Regions from separate parts of the Halomonas sp. PAMB 3264 genome, predicted to be linked through region 2. Evidence: predicted binding sites of a transcription regulator. Region 2 holds the regulator's gene; each other region holds the start of a gene.
The links. The regulator sigma-54, encoded in region 2, starts transcription at its own class of promoters, with help from an activator protein. The targets are predictions, from matches to a motif close to TGGCACNNNNNTTGCTNT.

Region 1 (6,195 bases), 1.7 Mb from region 2:
GGCTGAAAGTGGCTCTTATGCGGGAGCCACTATAGCGCGAGACTGAGGGGCCCGATACGGGATCAAAACGCGTTAAATGGAGCCCGCGATGCACACCAGAGCCGCCGTACTCAACGACCTGCCCACCCTGACGGACCTGCTGGACGGCTACCGCCAGTTCTATGGCCAGAATAGCGATGTAGCCGCCGCGCGCCATTTTCTCGAGCAGCGCTTCGGGCTGGGGGATTCGTTTATTCTGGTCAGCGAAGACGACAAGGGCGACATGACCGGTTTCGTGCAGCTCTATCCCGGGCTCTCCACCGTGGGGCTCAACAGCCGCTGGACGCTCAATGACCTGTTCGTGGCGCCCGACGCGCGAGGCCTGGGCGCCGGGCGCGCGCTGATGAACGCGGCAAGTGCGCTGGCCCGCGAGCACGGCGTACCACGGCTGGTGTTGATGACCCAGGTCGAGAACAGCGCCGCCCAGCGGCTTTATGAGTCATTGGGGTGGCAGCGTAACACCGCGTTTTATAGCTATTTGTTGGATGTGAAATAGCGGGATGTCGCATAGCCGGATATCACATGACCGTATATCGCACAAAGGAGCAACCTGATGTCTTCTACCCCTTCCGCGGTTCTCGCGTTTCCACCGGCAGCGCCGGATGTCATGGCGCACGCGATGTACGACAAACTTTGCCACCACACCGATGCCTGGGATTTGGCCCAGGACCTGGCCGCCGGTGTGGAAGCGATCGTGGTGATCGACACGCGAAGCCAGGCGCACTACCGGGCGGGCCATATACCCGGCGCGGTGAGCTTGCCGCACCGTGAGATGACGCCCGAGCGGCTCGCAACCCTCGACCCCGAAAAGGTGTACGTCACCTACTGCGACGGCATCGGCTGCAACGGCTCGACCAAAGGGGCGTGGAAACTGGCGAGCGCCGGTTTCCAGGTGAAGGAGCTGCTGGGCGGGCTGGATTTCTGGCGCCGGGACGAACACCCGGTGCAGACAGGAGACGAGCGCGGCACGCTTGCCAGCGAGGCGCTGGCGCCCTGCGGCTGCTAGGCCGCCGCTTCAGTCAATACGCATCAAACCCGGCATCGCGCCGGGTTTGATCGTATGGCCAGGTCAAGCCTCGCTTAACTTGCGCGCGCGGTGCAGATTTTCAATGGTGTTCAGACAGGCGCTGGCGGCTTCGCGGCCCTTGGCGACGAAGTGCTCGAAATAGAAGTCGTGGTGGGTCGTGTGCTCGTGGAAGTGGTGCGGGGTGAGCACCACCGACAGGATCGGTACGCCAGTGTCGAGCTGGACGCGCATCATGCCGTCGATCACCGCGTGGGCGACGAAGTCGTGGCGGTAGATGCCGCCGTCGACCACAAAGCCGGCTCCGACGATGGCGCCAAAGCGGCCGCTTTCCGCCAGCACTTTGGCCTGCAGCGGAATCTCGTAGGCGCCGGAGACGGTGAAGACCTCGACCTGGTCGGCACTCATGCCGTTTTTCTCGACTTCCTCGATGAAGGAGGTGTAGGCCTGATTGACGATATCGCCGTGCCAGTGCCCCTGAATGAAGGCAATGCGCTGGGCGGTGGTATGAGAGGAAAGCGCTAACGGAAAGGTCTGATTCATGGTGGTTCTCGCTTTAAAGGATACCAGAATCAGGGCATGCGGCATGGCACCGAACGCACCCGGCAAGCGGGGGCGCGAGAGCAGCCGTTCTCTTTCATCCGGACTATCACCGTCGGCTTCGGAATCGCACCGAATCTGCTGACCTCCAGCGTGCTGGAGCGCTCGCGGGCTCGTGCCTTGAAAGGCCATCACCGCCGGTGGGGACTTTCACCCCGCCCTGAGAACTTGTTTGCGTGCTAAACGCGGCCCCAGTGTACGTCGAATGGCCTGGCGCCGCTACATTGGCTGTTTATCTCAGGCCGGTGCGCACACATCGACCCATTCAGCGCCTACCAGCTCGGCCAAACGCGACGGGGCGATGCGAACGGCGCTGGTGGGCGAGCCCGCTGCCGGCAGTACTTCGTCGAAACGCTTGAGGGATTCATCGCAGTAAACGGGCAGATCAGTGGCCAGGCCAAAGGGGCAGACGCCGCCTACCGGGTGGCTGGTCAGCTCCATCACCGTTGCCTCGTCGAGCATTTTTGCCTTGCCGTCAAAGCGCTCGCGGATTTTGGCGTTATCCAGGCGCACGTCGCCCGCCGCCACCACCAGAAAGGGCTGCTCGCCCACTTTCAGTGCCAGCGTCTTGGCGATCTGACCAGGCTCGACGCCGTGGGCCTTCGCGGCAAGCTCAACGGTGGCGGTGCTTTCGTCGAGTTCGATGATCGTCAGATCCGGGGCGTGCTCGGCCAGAAACCCGCGCGCGGTATCAATGCTCATGAAACGGCTCCTTGTTTTGAACCGTTTCAGATTAACGCGCTTTTCTGATCTCAGCCAATCCAGGCGGGTGTGACGATTCTTGACGGCTCGCGCTGCATGATCACCTCGCCCTTGCGTACCGAGAGCAACACATCGCCCTGGTTGCGCAGCACGCTGTAGTCGTCCTCACCGTCGAGCAGGTTGAAGCTTGCGGGCTTGCCCACTTCGATGCCGTAGCGATCTTCGATATTGAGCGTGCGCGCGCTGTTGTCGGTCACCAGCGAAAGCGCCTTGCTGAAATCCTTGTAGCCCATCATCTGGCAGATGTGCAGGCCGAAATCGAGAGTGCGCAGAAGCTTGCCGTTACCCAGCGAGTACCAGGGATCGAAGATCGAGTCCTCGGCGAAGCAGACGTTGATGCCCGCCGCGTCGAGCTCCTTGACCCGGGTCACGCCGCGGCGCTTGGGGTAGGTGTCGAAGCGCCCCTGCAGATGAATGCTTTCGGTGGGGCAGGCGATGAAGTTGATGTTCGACTGCTTGAGCAGTCGAAAAAGCTTGGAGCAGTAGGCGTTGTCGTAGGAGTGCATCGCCACGGTGTGGCTGGCGGTGACGCGCGAGCCCAGATCGTTGAACAGCGCCTCGCAGGCCAGCACTTCGAGAAAGCGCGAATTGGGGTCGTCGATCTCGTCGCAGTGCACGTCGACCAGCCGGTCGTACTTCATGGCAAGCTCGATCACCCGCTTCATCGAGGCCACCCCTAGCTCCCGGGTGTACTCGAAGTGGGGAATGCCGCCCACCGCGTCGGCGCCGATCTCCAGCGCCTCTTCCATCAGCTTGTCGCCGTTTGGAAAAGAGAGCAGGCCGTCCTGGGGAAAGGCGACCACCTGGATATCGATCTTGTCCCTGAACTCGTCGCGCAGCGCGCACAGCGTTTTGAGGCCGACCAGGCTCGGGTCACTGGTGTCGGCGTGGGTACGCACGAACTGCACACCGTTACCGATCAGCAGGTTAAGCGTCTTGATGACGCGCTCGCGGATATCGGCCTCAGAAAGCATCGGCTTGCGCTCTCCCCAGCGCTCGATGCCCTCGAACAGCGTGCCGCTTTCGTTCCAGGCCGGTTCACCGGCGGTCAGTGCGGCGTCAAGGTGGATGTGCGGCTCGATGAACGGCGCGCAGGCAAGCTTGCCGCCGGCATCGAGCTGATCGGCCGAGGCCTCGATGGGAGCGCTCTGCGCCTCGATGGCGGTGAAGACGCCGTTGTCGATTTTAATCTCGAAGAGTTCGGCGCGCTGGCGCAGGCGGGCGTTGACGATATGCATTCAGTGGCTCACAGAGTGTTCGGTAGAAGATGAAAGGCGATTGACCGGTGCCGGCTGACCCACGCGCAGCAGCAGGGCATAGCTTAGCGCGGCCATCAGCACGCCGACCAGCGGCGGCAACAGCGGCGAGAAGTAGGCCGCCGCGGCGCCAATGGCGTAGGCGGTGAGGCCCCGGCGATCGAAAGCGGGCAGGTTGGCATCGATCAGGGCCGGGTAGCGGCCCCGATGCTTGAGCCAGAAGTCCGCCATGATCACTCCACCCATTGGCGGAATGAAGGTGCCGAGCAGCACCAGAAATGGAATCAGATAATTGTACATGCCGCCGACGGCCAGCACGGTGCCAATCGCCGCCCCTGCCACGGTCACCGTGCGTCGCCGGTCGGTGCGGACCAGGTTACACCCGGCCACGGCGAAGTTGTAGATGGTGTTGTCCTGAGTGGTCCAGATATTGAGAAACAGCATCAGCACCGCAATCGATACGAACCCCTGGGCGATCAGCACGTCGACGATGTCCGCCTGCTGGTAAATCATCGCGCCAAGCGCCCCGGTCAGCACCATCAGCCCGTTACCGACCAGAAAGGCCAGCAGCGTGGCGATGACCGCCACGCGCGGGCTTTTGGCGAAGCGGCTCCAGTTGGTTGCTTGGGTGCCGCCGCTGATGAAGGTGCCGATGATGACCGTGACCGCCGCGGCCACGTTCATGCTCTCGCTCGGCGTTTGGCGGGCAAGACCGGCAAAGCCGCCCACGTCGACCAGCCCGGCGGCCAGGCTCAGCAGAATGAAAACCATCATGGCCGGCACGGCAACGCGCGATAGCCAGTCCATGCCGCGGTAGCCGATCATCGCGGTGATGCAGAAACCGAACCCAAAAAGCACCATAAGAGGGATTTCCATCCATTCTTGCATCCCGGTGGTGCGTACCAGCACGACGGCGATGGTGGCCGTGCCCCAGGCGTACCAGCCGATCTGCGTAAAACCGAGAATGAAATCCGACAGCTTGCTGCCCTTCTCACCGAAGCAGAACCGGCCCATGAGCACGGCGTTGAGCCCGCTCTTGCAGGCAATGTAGCCCAGTGCGGCGGCGTAGGCGCCGAGCAGCAGATTGCCCAGCAGCACGATCCACAAAAGCTGGCCAATGGGAAAGGCCTGACCAAGCGAGCCGCCGGCCCACATGGTGGCGGTGAAAAAGGTGAACCCCAGTAACACGACGGACGTAGAGAGAAGCCCCTTACGGGCGCTGGCAGGCACCTCGCGCAGGGGGTAGTCGGATGTTTGCATGCTCAAGACCTCGTGACGGCGCATCGCGCGCGTTGCGGTAAACCTTGAATGAAGCAATAAACAGGCCAGTTGAGCGTTTTCTAATGAGCTGCGAGGTGGTTGGCTTCGGTCGCGTTGGGCGGGGCAAAAAAACGCCCCCTCGCAGGGAGGGGGCGGGGGGGCGTTCAAGGTTATATGGCTTAAAGGATCGAGACTCAGGACGCCGGCGCGGTGCCCAGCGCGCTCACCACTTCGTCGATCTGAAGCGACAGACTCTGCAGGCCGCCGCCGGAAAGATACCAAAGCGCCGGCGAGAGCACGGCGACCTCGGCATTGGCGGCGCCGGCCTCTTCGAGCTGCTGGCGCAGTTCGTCGGCATCGAGCGGCTGCTGGCCGATGGCGGCGCTGCGGTCGATGACCAGCAGGCGCTCCGGGTCGATCTCGGCGATCGCTTCTGGCGAGAGCCGCGTGAAGCTGCGCTCACCGAAGGTTTCGGCCTCGACGCCGTCCGGCATCGCCTGCTTCTCGACGCCCAGCAGCTCGTGAATCACCGGATGCTCGTTGAGCGAGTAGTTACCGTCATTATGAGTCACGACCAGCGTGCGCGGGGCATCGGCAAGCGCTTCACGCTGGGTCTCAATCTCATTGTGCAGCGTTTCGAGGGCATCTTCGGCCTCGCTCTCAAGGCCCGCGTGTTCGGCCAGGGTGCGCACGTTGTCATCGAAGGCGGCGAGGTAGTCGTCGCCGGTCAGGCCCGCGTCGAACAGCGGCGCGATCGCCTCTAACGCCTCCTTGTGCTCGCCCTGACGGCCGGTATAGACGATCAGCGTCGGCTCGCTCTCGGCCAGCGCGTCGAGATCCGGCGTTTTCAAACCGCCGATATCGGTGTAGTCGCCCTCTTCCAGGCTCGACAGGTAGCCGGGCATGGTCTGTTTGGGATAGCCGACCACCTGATCGCTGGCGCCCAGCGCGATCAGCGTGTCCAAACTGCCCAGATCGAACAGCGCGAAGCGCTCCTCGGCGTGGGCGCCAGCGCTGACGGCGGCGGCCAGAAGCGAGGAAGTGGCGAGCGCTGATTTCATGGCGATTTTCTTCATGACATTCCCTTTTTTGAGAAGATGTTTTATATGAGATTTATTATCATATTAGCAATGGTTAGGCATTGTCACTTTTTTTCAGAACGGAGGCTTTTAAAACAAACGCTTTCAACACGTAAGCGTTCAATACAGAAGCTTTCGATACGAACGCTTTCAAAAGAGGTAGCCGTGATCGCCA
Region 2 (6,195 bases):
TGTCGATTGCGCGCTATACCGGTGAGGACCCGGCGGCCGGACTCGCCGAGGCCTCCCTGATGGCCACCCACCTGCCTGATCTCGACGTGCATCACCCCTGGGCGCTGGATACCGAGCGCGCCACGGAGCTCGCGCTTGCCTGCGAGCGCGCCGGGAGCGAGGTGGCCGGCATTCATCAGTCCGAAGGCGCCTCGCTTTCAAGCGGCGAGGGTGTGCGGGTGTACGCCAATAGCCACGGTTTCGTAGGCACGCAAAAGGGCAGCAGTCACTCGCTCTCCTGCATGCTGATCGCCCAGGATGAGCAGGGCATGCAGCGCGATTTTGATTACACCAGCGCCCGCGACCCGCGGGCGCTGAGAGACCCACAAAGCGTGGGGCGCGAAGCGGCCAGGCGTACCCTGCGCCGGCTGGGCGCCAAACGCCCGCCGACCGGCACGTTCCCGGTGCTGTTCGACCCGTCTCTGGCATCCGGGCTGGTGGGGCATCTCATGGGAGCGCTGGCCGGCGGCGCGCTCTACCGCGAGGCCTCTTTTTTGTGCGACAAGCTGGGCGAGCCGCTGTTTCCCGAGTGGTTCAACCTCGAGGAGCGCCCGCTGGAAGTCGGCGCCATGGCAAGCTCGCCCTTCGACGGTGAAGGCGTGCAGACGCGCCACAACCGCTTTATCGAAGATGGGCGCATCGCAAGCTATATGCTCTCGTCCTACAGCGCCCGGCGCCTTGGCATGACCACGACCGGCAATGCGGGCGGGGCGCGCAACATCCGCCTCGAAGCGCCGCAGGAAAGCCTGGAGTCACTGCTGGCGCGCATGGGGCGCGGCGTGCTGGTGACCGAACTGATGGGCCAGGGCGTGAACAGCGTAACCGGCGACTACTCCCGCGGCGCTGCAGGTTTTTGGGTCGAGAACGGCCAGATCCAGTATCCGGTCGAGGAGTTCACCATCGCGGGTAATCTGATGACGATGTTCAAGGGCCTCCAGGCACTGGGCGACGACATCGATACCCGGGGCAGTATCCACACGGGAAGCTGGCTGGTCGACGCCATGACCGTCGCCGGCGACTAAACGCGCAACACGTACGATAGCCCGCGACGGCTCGAACTGCGTCGCGGGTTTTTTTATGGGTAGCGTTTTTCAAATTAGCTTTTGGGGCGGTACTGGGCGTCCAGGTTCAGGCGCTCGAGCAGACGCTCGAACAAAAAGTACTCGGGCCCGGCGAGCGAGCGACTCAGGCAGTCCAGATACTCCCGGCGTGGGTAGCGCCGCCAGCGCGGCAGCTTGTAAGCGTCGAGGTCGATGGCCACCATGCGGCCCTCATGGACCAGAAAATTCTCGGTGTGCAGGCCGCGACAGTGAATGCCCTCGTGATCAAACGCGGCCAGCGCGTCCAGATACTGCTCCTGTAGATTTGGGGAGTCGAGAATGTGGGCCCTGAGCGGCTCACCGTGGACGTTGTCGGTGACCAATCGGTAAGGGCGAGTCTCGACGATGCGCGGCGTGGCGATACCGAGCGCCTCCAGGCGCGCGGCGACCAGGGCGAAGTTGTGCCCAGGGTAGGGGCGAATGCGCGTTAGATAGCGCAGCCGGTCGAAGGCCTTGGGATGAAAGGTTTTGATGAAATGATCGCGGGCCGGGTCGAAATGGACCCGGGAGTACTTGCCGGTCTGAATGAGCTGCATGATGGGGCCCGATAGATGAGCATCGGCCGCTGAGAACCGATCGATGAAAAGGCGTAGCGCCCTGGACGGGGATCAGGCGTCCTCGTCGAAGCGCGCCTCGAACAGCGCCTGTAGGGCGTCCAGCGCCGCCTCGGCGTCGTCGCCCGTGGCCTCTACAACGAGCTCGGTGCCGCAGGGTGCGGCCAGCATCAAAAGTGACATGATATTGGCGGCATCGGCTTTCTGGGTCTGCCGGTAGACGTGCACGCTTGCCTCGAAACGCTGCGCGCAGGTTACGAGTTTGGTGGCGGCGCGAGCGTGCAGGCCGCGCTGATTGGTCAGTGTCAAACGTCTTTCTGGCACCTGTTTCCCTGTTTTCCGCTCGTTGCTTATGGTGGTGCTGATCCCGGCCTCTGCGTTACGCCGTTGATCGGTCGTCAACAGCGTTTGAGCCGCTCGTGGCGTCGAGGCTAAAGTGAAGGCCCAGTTCCCGGTGGCGCACTTGAACACCCCCGCGCGAGGCGAGCAGATCCTGCGCCAGCCGGTCGACCATGTAGACCGAGCGGTGCTGGCCGCCGGTGCAGCCAATCGCGACGGTCATGTAGCTACGCTGGCTATTCTGATAGGCGGGCAGCCACTTCTCGAGCCAATCGAGAATGTCCTGGCGCATATCACCGACCACCGGGTAGCTCTCCAGAAAACCGACGATCGCGTCGTCGCGACCGGTGTGGGGGCGTAGCGTCGGGTCCCAGTAGGGGTTGGGCAGGCAGCGAATGTCGAAGACGATATCGGCGTCCAGCGGCACGCCACGCTTGTAGCCGAAGGACTCGAGCGTGAGCGTAAGCTGGCTTTGGCGCTGGTGCCCCAGCTGGTCGGTGATGCGTCGGCGCAGATCGTGCACCGTGAGCCGCGAAGTGTCGATCATCAGATCCGCCAGCTCGCGAATGCCGAACAGCGTCTGCTCCTCCTGGGAAATCGCCTCTTCCAGCGTCATGTCGCTGTCGCGGGTGAGCGGATGGCGCCGACGAGTGGCGGAGTAGCGCTCGAGCAGCGTGCGCGCGTCGGTGGTCAGATAAATGACCTGAACGCGGGTGCTGCCGTTTTTGATGTCCTGGAGCAGCGCAGGGAAGCGTTCAAGCGCGGTGGGCAGATTGCGTGCATCGATGCTCACCGCCAGGTGCGTGCGCTCACCGTGCTGGCCAAGCTCTTCGACCAGCGAGCCCAAAAGCATTGCCGGCAGGTTGTCGATGGCGTAGTAGCCCAAATCTTCCAGCGCCTGAAGCGCAATGGACTTCCCCGACCCGGAGCGGCCGCTGATGATCACAAGTTGCATCGTGTCTCTCTTCGGTCAGTGAGCGCTCTTATCGGCACACGCCTGTACGTAAGCGCGATTGCGATTGAAGGGCCGGGAAAAGCGAAGGTGGTGGGCTTACCCCTGCGCCTGCTCGCGAATGCGGGCGGTGACCAGCTCTAAAAGCTCGCGCTGGCTTTCACACTTTCGAAACTGCGCGCGGGTCGTGGCGTCGTTCATAATGGTGGCGACCTGGCCCAAAAGCGCCAGATGCGTGTCGTCCGCCTCTTCCGGTACCAGCAGCACGAACACCAGATCCACCGGATCGCCATCGATGGCGTCGAAGTCGACGGGTTCGGCGAGCTTTAGAAAGCCGGCGATCGGCGCGCTGCAGTGCGGACTTCGGGCGTGGGGAATCGCGACCCCATTGCCGATGCCGGTACTGCCAAGGCGCTCACGACCGACCAGCCGGCTGAAAACTTCCTGACTATCCAGGCTCGGTGTGTTTTGAGCGATGAACGTGCTGAAGAACTCCAGCACCCGTTTTTTGCTGCCCCCGGGGACGTCGAACAGCACGCGCTCCGGGGGGAGTATGGTTTCCAGGGTCATCGAATTAACGCACGCCAGCGCCCTGGGCGCGGGCCTGTGCTTTTTCCTTGTGTTTTACCAGTTGGCGGTCGAGCTTGTCGGCCAGGGCGTCGATGGCGGCATACATATCATTGTCCTCGGCTTCGGCGTGTACGTCGGCGCCCGAAGCATGCAGCGTGCAGGCGGCCTGCTGACGCTCCTTTTCGATCGACAGCGTCACCTGCACGGTGGTGATGTTGTCGTAGTGGCGTTCGATACGCTCGAGTTTCTCGTTGACGTAGTCACGCAGGGCGTCTGTCAGTTCCAGGTGATGACCGGTAATGTTCACTTGCATCGACGTACTCCTAATCCAGGACTGTCCTTCGATTGTAACCCTTTTTCCGCCATTGCAAAGCCCTGCCGGCAAGTTTCCCGTTTAACGTAAACGGCGCCGCTCGCTGGAGGAGGGAATGCCCATCGCTTCGCGGTATTTGGCCACGGTGCGCCTGGCCACGTTGATGCCGTTGGCCTCGAGTAGCGTGACCAAATGGCTGTCCGATAGCGGCTTGCCTGGCGTTTCGTCTTGAATCAGTTTTTTGAGCCGGGCGCGGATCGCGGTGCTGGAGTGGCTGTCGCCGCCATCCTGACCGCTCACCTGGCTCGAGAAAAAGTACTTGAGCTCGAATACGCCGCGGGGCGTGTGAATATATTTTTGCGTCGTGACCCGCGAGATCGTCGACTCGTGCATCTCCACCGCTTCGGCGATATCGGCGAGAATCAACGGTTTCATCGCTTCTTCGCCGCGCTCCAGAAAACCGATCTGGCGAGCGATGATTTCGCGGCCAACGCGCAAAAGCGTGTCGTTTCGACTCGACAGGCTCTTGATCAGCCAGCGCGCCTCCTGCAGGTGTTCTTTCAAGAACTGATTGTCCTGGCTCTTGTCGGCGCGTTTGATGAGGCTGGCGTAGTCCGGCTGAACGCGAAGCTTGGGCAGCGCCTCCGGATTGAGCTCGAGATGCCAGCCTTCCTGGTCGTGACGGACCACCAGATCCGGGGTGATGTAGCTTTGGTTGGTGGCACCAAAGGCGCTGCCCGGGCGCGGGTCGAGGCTTCGAATCAGCCGGACGACGTCGTCGAGCTGCTCGTCATCGAGGCTGAGGCGGCGTTTCAACAGGCGCAGGTCGTTCTTGCCCAGCGCTTCCAGAAACTGACGCACCAGGCGCCGGGCCTGCATCAGCAGCGGGGTATCGTCGGCAAGCGCTGCCAGCTGTAGCAGCAGACACTCGCGCAGATCGCGGGCGAACACGCCGGTGGGCTCGAACTGCTGCACGCGCAGCAGCACGTTTTCCACCTCCCGCTGGCTCAGGCCGTCCAGGCCCTGGGCCTTGAGGCCTTCGCGAATGTCGTTAAGCGGCTGGGTCAGGTAGCCGTTGGCATCCAGCGCGTCGATCAGGCTTTCGGCAATGGCATGGTCTCGTGGGCTGGTATCCGTCATCGCCAACTGCCACAACAGATGCCCCTGAAGGCTTTGGCCAGCGGCCTGGCGCTCGAAATCCGGGCCTTCGCCGCTGCCACCGGCGGCCATGTCCTGGTAGGTGTCGGACCATTCGCTGTCGGTGGCAAGCTCCTGGGGGATGCTCTCTTCCCACTCGGTTTCTGGCGTCTCCTGGGTTTTCTCTTCGCCGAATTCGTCTTCCTGCTCTAAAAGCGGGTTGGCGTCGAGCGCCTGCTGGATCTCCTGGCGCAGGTCCAACGTCGAGAGCTGCAGCAGGGCGATCGCCTGCTGCAGCTGCGGTGTCATGGTCAGCTGCGTACCGACGCGCAGCTGTAGAGAAGCTTTCATGACCATCGAAGAACCACTCGTTACTCGTAAAGCTCCACACTAGAGCGAGACGGGGTTCGACGCAAGTGCAATAAATATGCCACTACCCGGAAATTTATGGTTGTCACCGGGTTAGAGACGAAAATCTGCGCCCAGATAGACCTCGCGCACCTTTTGATCGCCAAGGATGGCGTCGGCGTCGCCACTTGCGATGATATGGCCGTCGCCGACGATATAGGCAATGTCGCAGATATCCAGCGTTTCCCGGACGTTGTGGTCGGTGATCAACACGCCGATATGGCGCGCCTTGAGCGCAAGGATGATCGACTTGATCTCGCCGACGGAAATTGGATCCACCCCGGCGAAGGGTTCGTCGAGCAGGATGAAGGCCGGGTCAGTGGCCAGCGACCGGGCGATTTCCACGCGGCGGCGCTCGCCACCGGAGAGGCTCATCCCCAGGTTGTCGCGAATGTGGGTGATGTGAAAATCTTCCAGCAGCTGCTCCAGGCGCGCCTGGCGGGCAGGGCGGTCCAGCTCCTTGCGCGTCTCCAGAATGGCCATGATGTTGTCGGCCACCGAGAGCTTTCTAAAGATCGATGCCTCCTGGGGCAGATAGCCGATGCCGGCGATGGCGCGCTCGTGCATCGGTGCCCGGGTCAAATCCAGCTCGTCGATACCTACGCTTCCGGCATCCGCCTTGACCAGCCCCACGATCATGTAAAACGAGGTCGTCTTGCCCGCCCCGTTAGGGCCAAGCAGGCCCACGACGCTGCCCTGGGTGATCTCCAGATTGATATCCTTGACCACCCGGCGGCGCTTGTAGCTTTTGGCCAGGTGGCGGGCGTGAAGCGTCTTGATCGC
Region 3 (6,195 bases), 1.4 Mb from region 2:
GGCGGTCAGCGCGCTTTTTGGTTTCGTTACTGCGCATTTAATGCTTGTTTTTCGAAAACGACGCTTCTTCAACCTAGGGTTTGTGACAAACATATGTCAAGTACTTTACAGGGCACCTACTACCATTGGCGCAACCGCTATCTGCTGATGCGCCACGGCCATAGCCAGGCCAACGAGCAAGGACTGATCATTAGCTCCCCTGAGCGCGGACTCGACGCCTTCGGGCTTTCCGAAACCGGCGAGCGCCAGCTTGACGAGGTAGTGAAAAATTGGGTCTGGCCGACACCCACGCGCATCGTGCACTCGGATTTTCTGCGCACCACTGAGACGGCGCGCCGGGTGGCGGATGCGCTGGGTGTACCGATAGAGAAAGACGAGCGCCTGCGCGAGCGCTACTTCGGCGAGTTCGAGGGGCAGAAAGCGGCGCTTTATGAGGGCGTCTGGGTGCTCGATGACCGAAACGCCGAGCACGCTGCGCACGGGGTCGAGCCAGTCGCCCGGGTGGCGGCGCGCATGCAGGCAGTGATCGAGGCGTGGGAGGCGCGCGTAAGCGGCGAAACGATTTTGCTGGTCAGCCACGGCGACCCGCTGCAGATACTGCTGACCGCGATAGCCGGCAAACCGCTCACCGGCCATCGCGACCAGACACCGCTAGAGCCTGCCAGCATCACGCTGGTCGACAAAAGCGCCTAGGCTCTGTCTGCAAAGTGCCTGCGCTCGACAATACGGCGTTAAAAATTGGCTCAGAATGCTCATTTACACGGTGTAAACTCCGCTTCTTCGCCAATTTTTGCCTTGTCTTGTCTTCGCTCACCGACTTTTCAGACAGACCCTAGTGGCCGAGGATCTGGCTCAAGAATAACTGGGTGCGCTCGGACTGCGGGTCGTTGAAGAACGGCTCCGGGGCGTTCTCCTCGATGATCTGGCCCTGGTCCATGAAGATCACCCGGTCCGCTACGGTCTTGGCGAAGCCCATTTCGTGAGTCACGCAGAGCATCGTCATGCCTTCCTCGGCGAGCTCGACCATGACATCGAGCACCTCCTTGATCATCTCCGGGTCGAGCGCCGAGGTGGGCTCATCGAATAGCATCACGTCCGGGTGCATGCACAAGGAGCGGGCGATCGCCACGCGCTGCTGCTGGCCGCCAGAGAGCTGGCCCGGGTACTTTTTCGCCTGCTCGGCGATGCGCACCCGCTCCAGGTACTGCATCGCCTCGGCCTCGGCCTCGCGGCGTGATTTTTTCTGCACCCACATCGGCGCGATGCAGCAGTTCTCCAGCACCGAGAGGTGAGGAAACAGATTGAAGTGCTGGAACACCATGCCCACGCTTCTGCGCACCTGCTCGATACGCTTGACGTCCTGGGTGAGCGGTACGCCGCCGACGACGATCTCACCCTGCTGATGCTCTTCCAGATGGTTGATACAGCGGATCATGGTGGACTTGCCCGAGCCCGAAGGCCCGCAAATGACGATGCGCTCGCCGCGCTTTACGTCGAGGTCGATATCACGCAGCACGTGAAAGTCGCCGTACCACTTGTTGACGCCGCGCATCTCGACCATCGAATCCTGAGGTTTTAAAGCTGCTTCACTCATGAGGTTATCCTTGAAAGGGGGCGGCGTTAGCGCTTGTGGCCGGTGTTGAGGCGGCGTTCGAGATACTGGCTATAGCGCGACATGCTGAAACAAAAGATCCAGAACACGAACGCGGCGAACACGTAGCCCTCCAGCGAAAAGCCCAGCCAGCGCGAGTCGGACAGCGCCGCCTGCACGATGCCCAGAAGATCGAACAGGCCGATGATCATCACAAGCGTGGTGTCCTTGAACAGCGATATGAAGGTGTTCACGATGCCGGGAATCATCATCTTCAGCGCCTGGGGCATGACGATCAGCCCCATGCGCTTCCAGTAGGTCATGCCGAGCGCGGCGGCGGCTTCGTCCTGGCCGCGCGGAATCGCCTGCAGCCCGCCGCGGATGACTTCGGCCATGTAGGCGCTTTGAAACAGCGTGATCCCGATCAGCGCGCGGATCAGCCGGTCGACGGAGAGATCCGAGGGCAGAAACAGCGGCAGCATCACCGAGGCCATGAACAGCACGGTGATCAGCGGCACGCCGCGCCAGAACTCGATGAACACCACCGAAAAGCTCTTGACGATCGGCATGCTCGAGCGCCGCCCGAGTGCCAGCACGATGCCGATCGGCAGCGCCCCGATCATACCGACCGAGGCCAGCAGCAGCGTCAGCATCAGCCCGCCCCAGCGGTGGGTCGGCACCCGCGGCAGGTCGAAGTGGCCGCCGTGAAGCAGCACGTAGGCAATCATCGGGAACACCACCAGCGCGAACACCGCCACCCAGCGCTTGAGCGGCAGGCGCGGGATGGCAAGCCAGGCGATCAGCGCGAAAAAGCCGACGAAGACGATGTTGGCGCGCCAAAGCTCCGAGCGTGGGTAGAGCCCGTAGATGAACTGGGTAAAGCGCGCCTTGACGAATACCCAGCAGGCGCCTTCACGGGTGCAGTCTTCGCGCGTGGTGCCGACCCAGTTGGCGTCGATGAACGCCCACTGCACGGTAGGCACCACCAGCAGGTACAGCACGTAGAGCCCGACCAGCGTGAACAGCGTATTGAGCGGGCCGTTGAAGAGATTGCCGCGCAGCCACGCCGCAGGGCCAATGGTGCTTTTCGGCGCCGGGCGCTGGGCGATCATGGTTTTATTGTGAATCATGGAGTGTCATCCTCGCCTAGCGTTCGACCAGCGCCACGCGGGCGTTGAACCAGTTCATGAACAGGGAAACCGTGAGGCTGATGGTCAGATAGACCGCCATGGTCATGGCAATGACCTCGATGGCCTGGCCGGTCTGGTTCAGCGTGGTACCGGCGAACACCGACACCAGATCCGGGTAGCCAATGGCCGTCGCCAGCGACGAGTTCTTGATCAGGTTCAGGTACTGGCTGGTGAGCGGTGGAATGATCACTCGCATCGCCTGAGGCACTACCACCAGCCGCAAAATCAGATTGCGCGGCAGGCTCAGCGCCTGGGCGGCTTCGGTCTGGCCGTGGGAGATCGCCTGGATACCCGAGCGCACGATCTCGGCGATGAACGAGGCGGTGTAGATCGAAAGCGCCAGCCATAGCGCCAGAAACTCCGGAATCACCGTCACGCCGCCGCGGAAGTTGAACCCGCCCAGCGCCGGTACGTCCCAGGTGATCGGCACGCCGGTGGCGAGCAGCACCAGAAGCGGCAGGCCGATGAGCAGTAAAAGCGACAGCCAGTAGGCGGGCAGGCGCTTGCCGGTGGCCTCGTGGCGGCGCTTGTTCCACACTATCAGCGCGATGCTGGCCACGATCGCGACCAGAAACGCAGCGGGAATCAGCCCGAAGCCGGACTCGAACAGCGGCTTGGGCAGGTAGAGCCCGCGCACGTTCAAGAAGATGACGTCGCCAAGCGCCATGCTCTCGCGAGCGCCGGGGAGCGTACGCAGCACCGCGAAGTACCAGAAAAAGATCTGCAAAAGCAGCGGGATATTTCGAAAGGTTTCGATATAGGCGGCGGCCAGCTTGGCGATCAGCCAGTTGGGCGAGAGCCTGGCGATCCCGACGATGAAGCCGATGAGGGTCGCGGCCAGTACGCCAAGCCCGCCCACCAGCAGCGTGTTCAAAAGCCCGACGAAAAAGGTACGCCCGTAGGTGCTCTGCGAGGAGTAGTCGACCAGGCTCTGAACGATGCCAAAGCCTGCGGTGTTGTCCAGAAAGCCAAAGCCCGTGGTGATGCCGCGGGCGGCCAGGTTGTCCTGGGTGTTGCTCACGATGTAGAGCAAAAAGACGGCGACGGCCGCCACCACCAGCACCTGAAAAATGAGCGCGCGCTTGGCGCGATCTCGCCAGAAGGGGGGCTTGTGGCCCCCCGGGCGAGCGGTTGGTCTTGCTGACATGAAGGCGTCTCCGCGATACGGCAGGATCGATCAAACGGCCCGCCGGGCGATGCACGGCGGGCCGGGTATTGCGAGACGCTTAGCGAATCGGCGGTGCGTAGTGGAAGCCGCCCTGGTTCCACAGCGCGTTGACGCCGCGTTCGATCTCGAGCGGGGAATCCATGCCGACGTTTCGGTCGTAGCTCTCGGCGTAGTTACCGACCTGGCTGATGATGTTGTACGCCCAATCGGCTTCAAGGCCCATGCCTTCGCCGTAGTTACCGTCCTGACCCAGGATACGCGCGACGTCCGGGTTTTCGCTGTCCATCATGTCGTCGACGTTTTCAGAGGTGATGCCGTACTCCTCGGCGTTGAGCATCGCGAACAGCGACCACTTGACGATGTTGAACCAGGTGTCGTCGCCCTGGCGTACCACCGGGCCCAGCGGCTCTTTCGAGATGATGTCCGGCAGGATGACCGCGCCTTCCGGGTCGTCGAGCTGGATGCGCAGCGCCGCCAACTGAGAGGTATCGGAGGTCAGTACGTCGCAGCGCCCGGATTGGAAGCCGCCCACGGTCTGCTCGGAGGTGTCGAAAACGATCGGGTCGAACGCCATGTCGTTGGCGCGGAAGTAGTCCGCCACGTTGAGCTCGGTGGTGGTGCCGGACTGAATACAGATCGCCGCACCGTCGAGTTCATCGGCGCCACTGAGCCCTAAGTCGCGGTTGACCATGAAGCCGATACCGTCGTAGAAGGTGACGCCGGCGAAGTTGAGGCCGAGTGTCGTGTCGCGGGTGGTGGTCCAGGTGGTGTTACGCGACAGCACGTCGACCTCGCCCGACTGCAGCGCGGTGAAGCGCTCGACGGCGTTGAGCGAGATGTAGTTGACCGCGTCGGCATCGCCCAGTACCGCGGCGGCCACGGCGCGGCAGATATCGACGTCGAGCCCCTGCCACTCGCCGCTATCGTTGGGGGCGGAGAACCCCGGCAGGCCATCGCTCACGCCACACTGCACGGCGCCTCGTGAGCGCGTATCTTCCAATACGTCCGCCTGAACGCTCGCGACACCGGATAGGGTAAGAGCGCCGGCAGAGGCCAGCAGTACCGCGTTTTTCTTATTGAACATGGTGTTTCCCGTCCTGTTATTTGAATATCGTTATACATGCCGGTAGTGCATGACACCTCTAACGCTAGCAAGGAAGATGCCAGAAAGGACCTGGCGACTCATTCAGCGCTTTTCAACGCAAAAGCGCCAACGTTATGACCAAAGTGGTGGTGTAAAACGGTGCGGAATCGGCTACGCATCGCTCTCTTTTGGTGCGGCTTCCAAACGTTTGTTTGAAATTCGTCGAGCAAAAACAGCCAAATAGCGCCGGCGCGCCTAGCGAATGGGCGGGGCGTACTGCACACCGCCATCTTTCCACAGCGCGTTTAGCCCGCGGCCGATATTAAACGGTGAACCCGTGCCAACGTTGCGATCGAAGGCGTCGGCGTAGTTGCCGACCTGCTTGATGATTTGATAGGCCCAGTCGGCGTCAAGTCCCATGCCCTCGCCAAAATCGCCGTCGCGGCCCAGTAGGCGCATTACCTCAGGGCTTTCGTCATCGAGCATGTCATCGACGTTGGTTTGGCTCACGCCCAGTTCCTCGGCGTTGAGCATGGCATAGAGCGACCACTTGACGATGTTGAACCACTGATCGTCGCCCTGGCGCACCGCCGGCCCCAGCGGCTCTTTCGAGATGACCTCGGGCAGCACCACCGCCATGTCCGGATCACGAAGCTGCATGCGCTGGGCGTAGAGCTGCGAAGAGTCCGAGCTCAGCACGTCGCAGCGGCCCTCCTCGAAGCCGATGATCGACTGCTCCGGGGCGTCGAAGACCACTGCTTCGAAGGTCATGTCGTGGCGGCGAAAGTAGTCGGCCAGGTTGAGCTCGCTGGTGGTGCCGGACTGGGTGCACACCGCCGCCCCGTCGAGTTCGCGCGCGCTTTGCACCCCCAGGTCGCTTGCCACCATGAACGCCTGACCATCGAAGTAGCTCACCCCGGTGAAGTGAAGGCCAAGGGTCGTGTCGCGACTCGAGGTCCAGGTCGTGGTGCGAGCCAGCACGTCGACTTCACCGGACTGGAGCGCGGCGAAGCGCTCGACGGAATCGAGCGGCACGAACTCGACGCGTGCGCCTTCGCCAAGCGCGGCGGCGGCCACCGCCCGGCAGATGTCGGTATCCAGCCCCCGGTAGGTATCCTCGTCGTCCAGCGCCGAAAAGCCGGGCTGGGCGGCGTTGACCCCG

Region 1: codB (cytosine permease) is a predicted target of sigma-54. The motif match lies at 4,992-5,009, and genes of this name have one in related genera.
Region 3: RN347_RS01060 (amino acid ABC transporter substrate-binding protein) is a predicted target of sigma-54. The motif match lies at 5,098-5,115, and genes of this name have one in related genera.

What each region holds. Positions count from the first base shown of each region.
Region 1 covers NZ_CP134866.1:3,338,612-3,344,806, reverse strand. The annotation lists gene RN347_RS15135 (GNAT family N-acetyltransferase) at 89-535, shown strand; gene RN347_RS15130 (rhodanese-like domain-containing protein) at 593-1,045, shown strand; gene RN347_RS15125 (6,7-dimethyl-8-ribityllumazine synthase) at 1,109-1,606, opposite strand; FMN riboswitch at 1,689-1,835, opposite strand; gene RN347_RS15120 (YbaK/EbsC family protein) at 1,901-2,365, opposite strand; gene codA (cytosine deaminase) at 2,416-3,663, opposite strand; gene codB (cytosine permease) at 3,664-4,941, opposite strand; gene RN347_RS15105 (ABC transporter substrate-binding protein) at 5,136-6,017, opposite strand.
Region 2 covers NZ_CP134866.1:1,599,477-1,605,671, forward strand. The annotation lists gene pmbA (metalloprotease PmbA) at 1-1,061, shown strand, start outside; gene RN347_RS07060 (hypothetical protein) at 1,136-1,675, opposite strand; gene RN347_RS07065 (HPr family phosphocarrier protein) at 1,748-2,017, opposite strand; gene rapZ (RNase adapter RapZ) at 2,073-2,987, opposite strand; gene RN347_RS07075 (PTS sugar transporter subunit IIA) at 3,084-3,554, opposite strand; gene hpf (ribosome hibernation-promoting factor, HPF/YfiA family) at 3,559-3,867, opposite strand; gene RN347_RS07085 (RNA polymerase factor sigma-54) at 3,949-5,361, opposite strand; gene lptB (LPS export ABC transporter ATP-binding protein) at 5,467-6,192, opposite strand.
Region 3 covers NZ_CP134866.1:229,147-235,341, forward strand. The annotation lists gene RN347_RS01040 (histidine phosphatase family protein) at 94-693, shown strand; gene RN347_RS01045 (amino acid ABC transporter ATP-binding protein) at 833-1,561, opposite strand; gene RN347_RS01050 (amino acid ABC transporter permease) at 1,621-2,721, opposite strand; gene RN347_RS01055 (amino acid ABC transporter permease) at 2,738-3,928, opposite strand; gene RN347_RS01060 (amino acid ABC transporter substrate-binding protein) at 4,008-5,033, opposite strand; gene RN347_RS01065 (amino acid ABC transporter substrate-binding protein) at 5,289-6,195, opposite strand, start outside.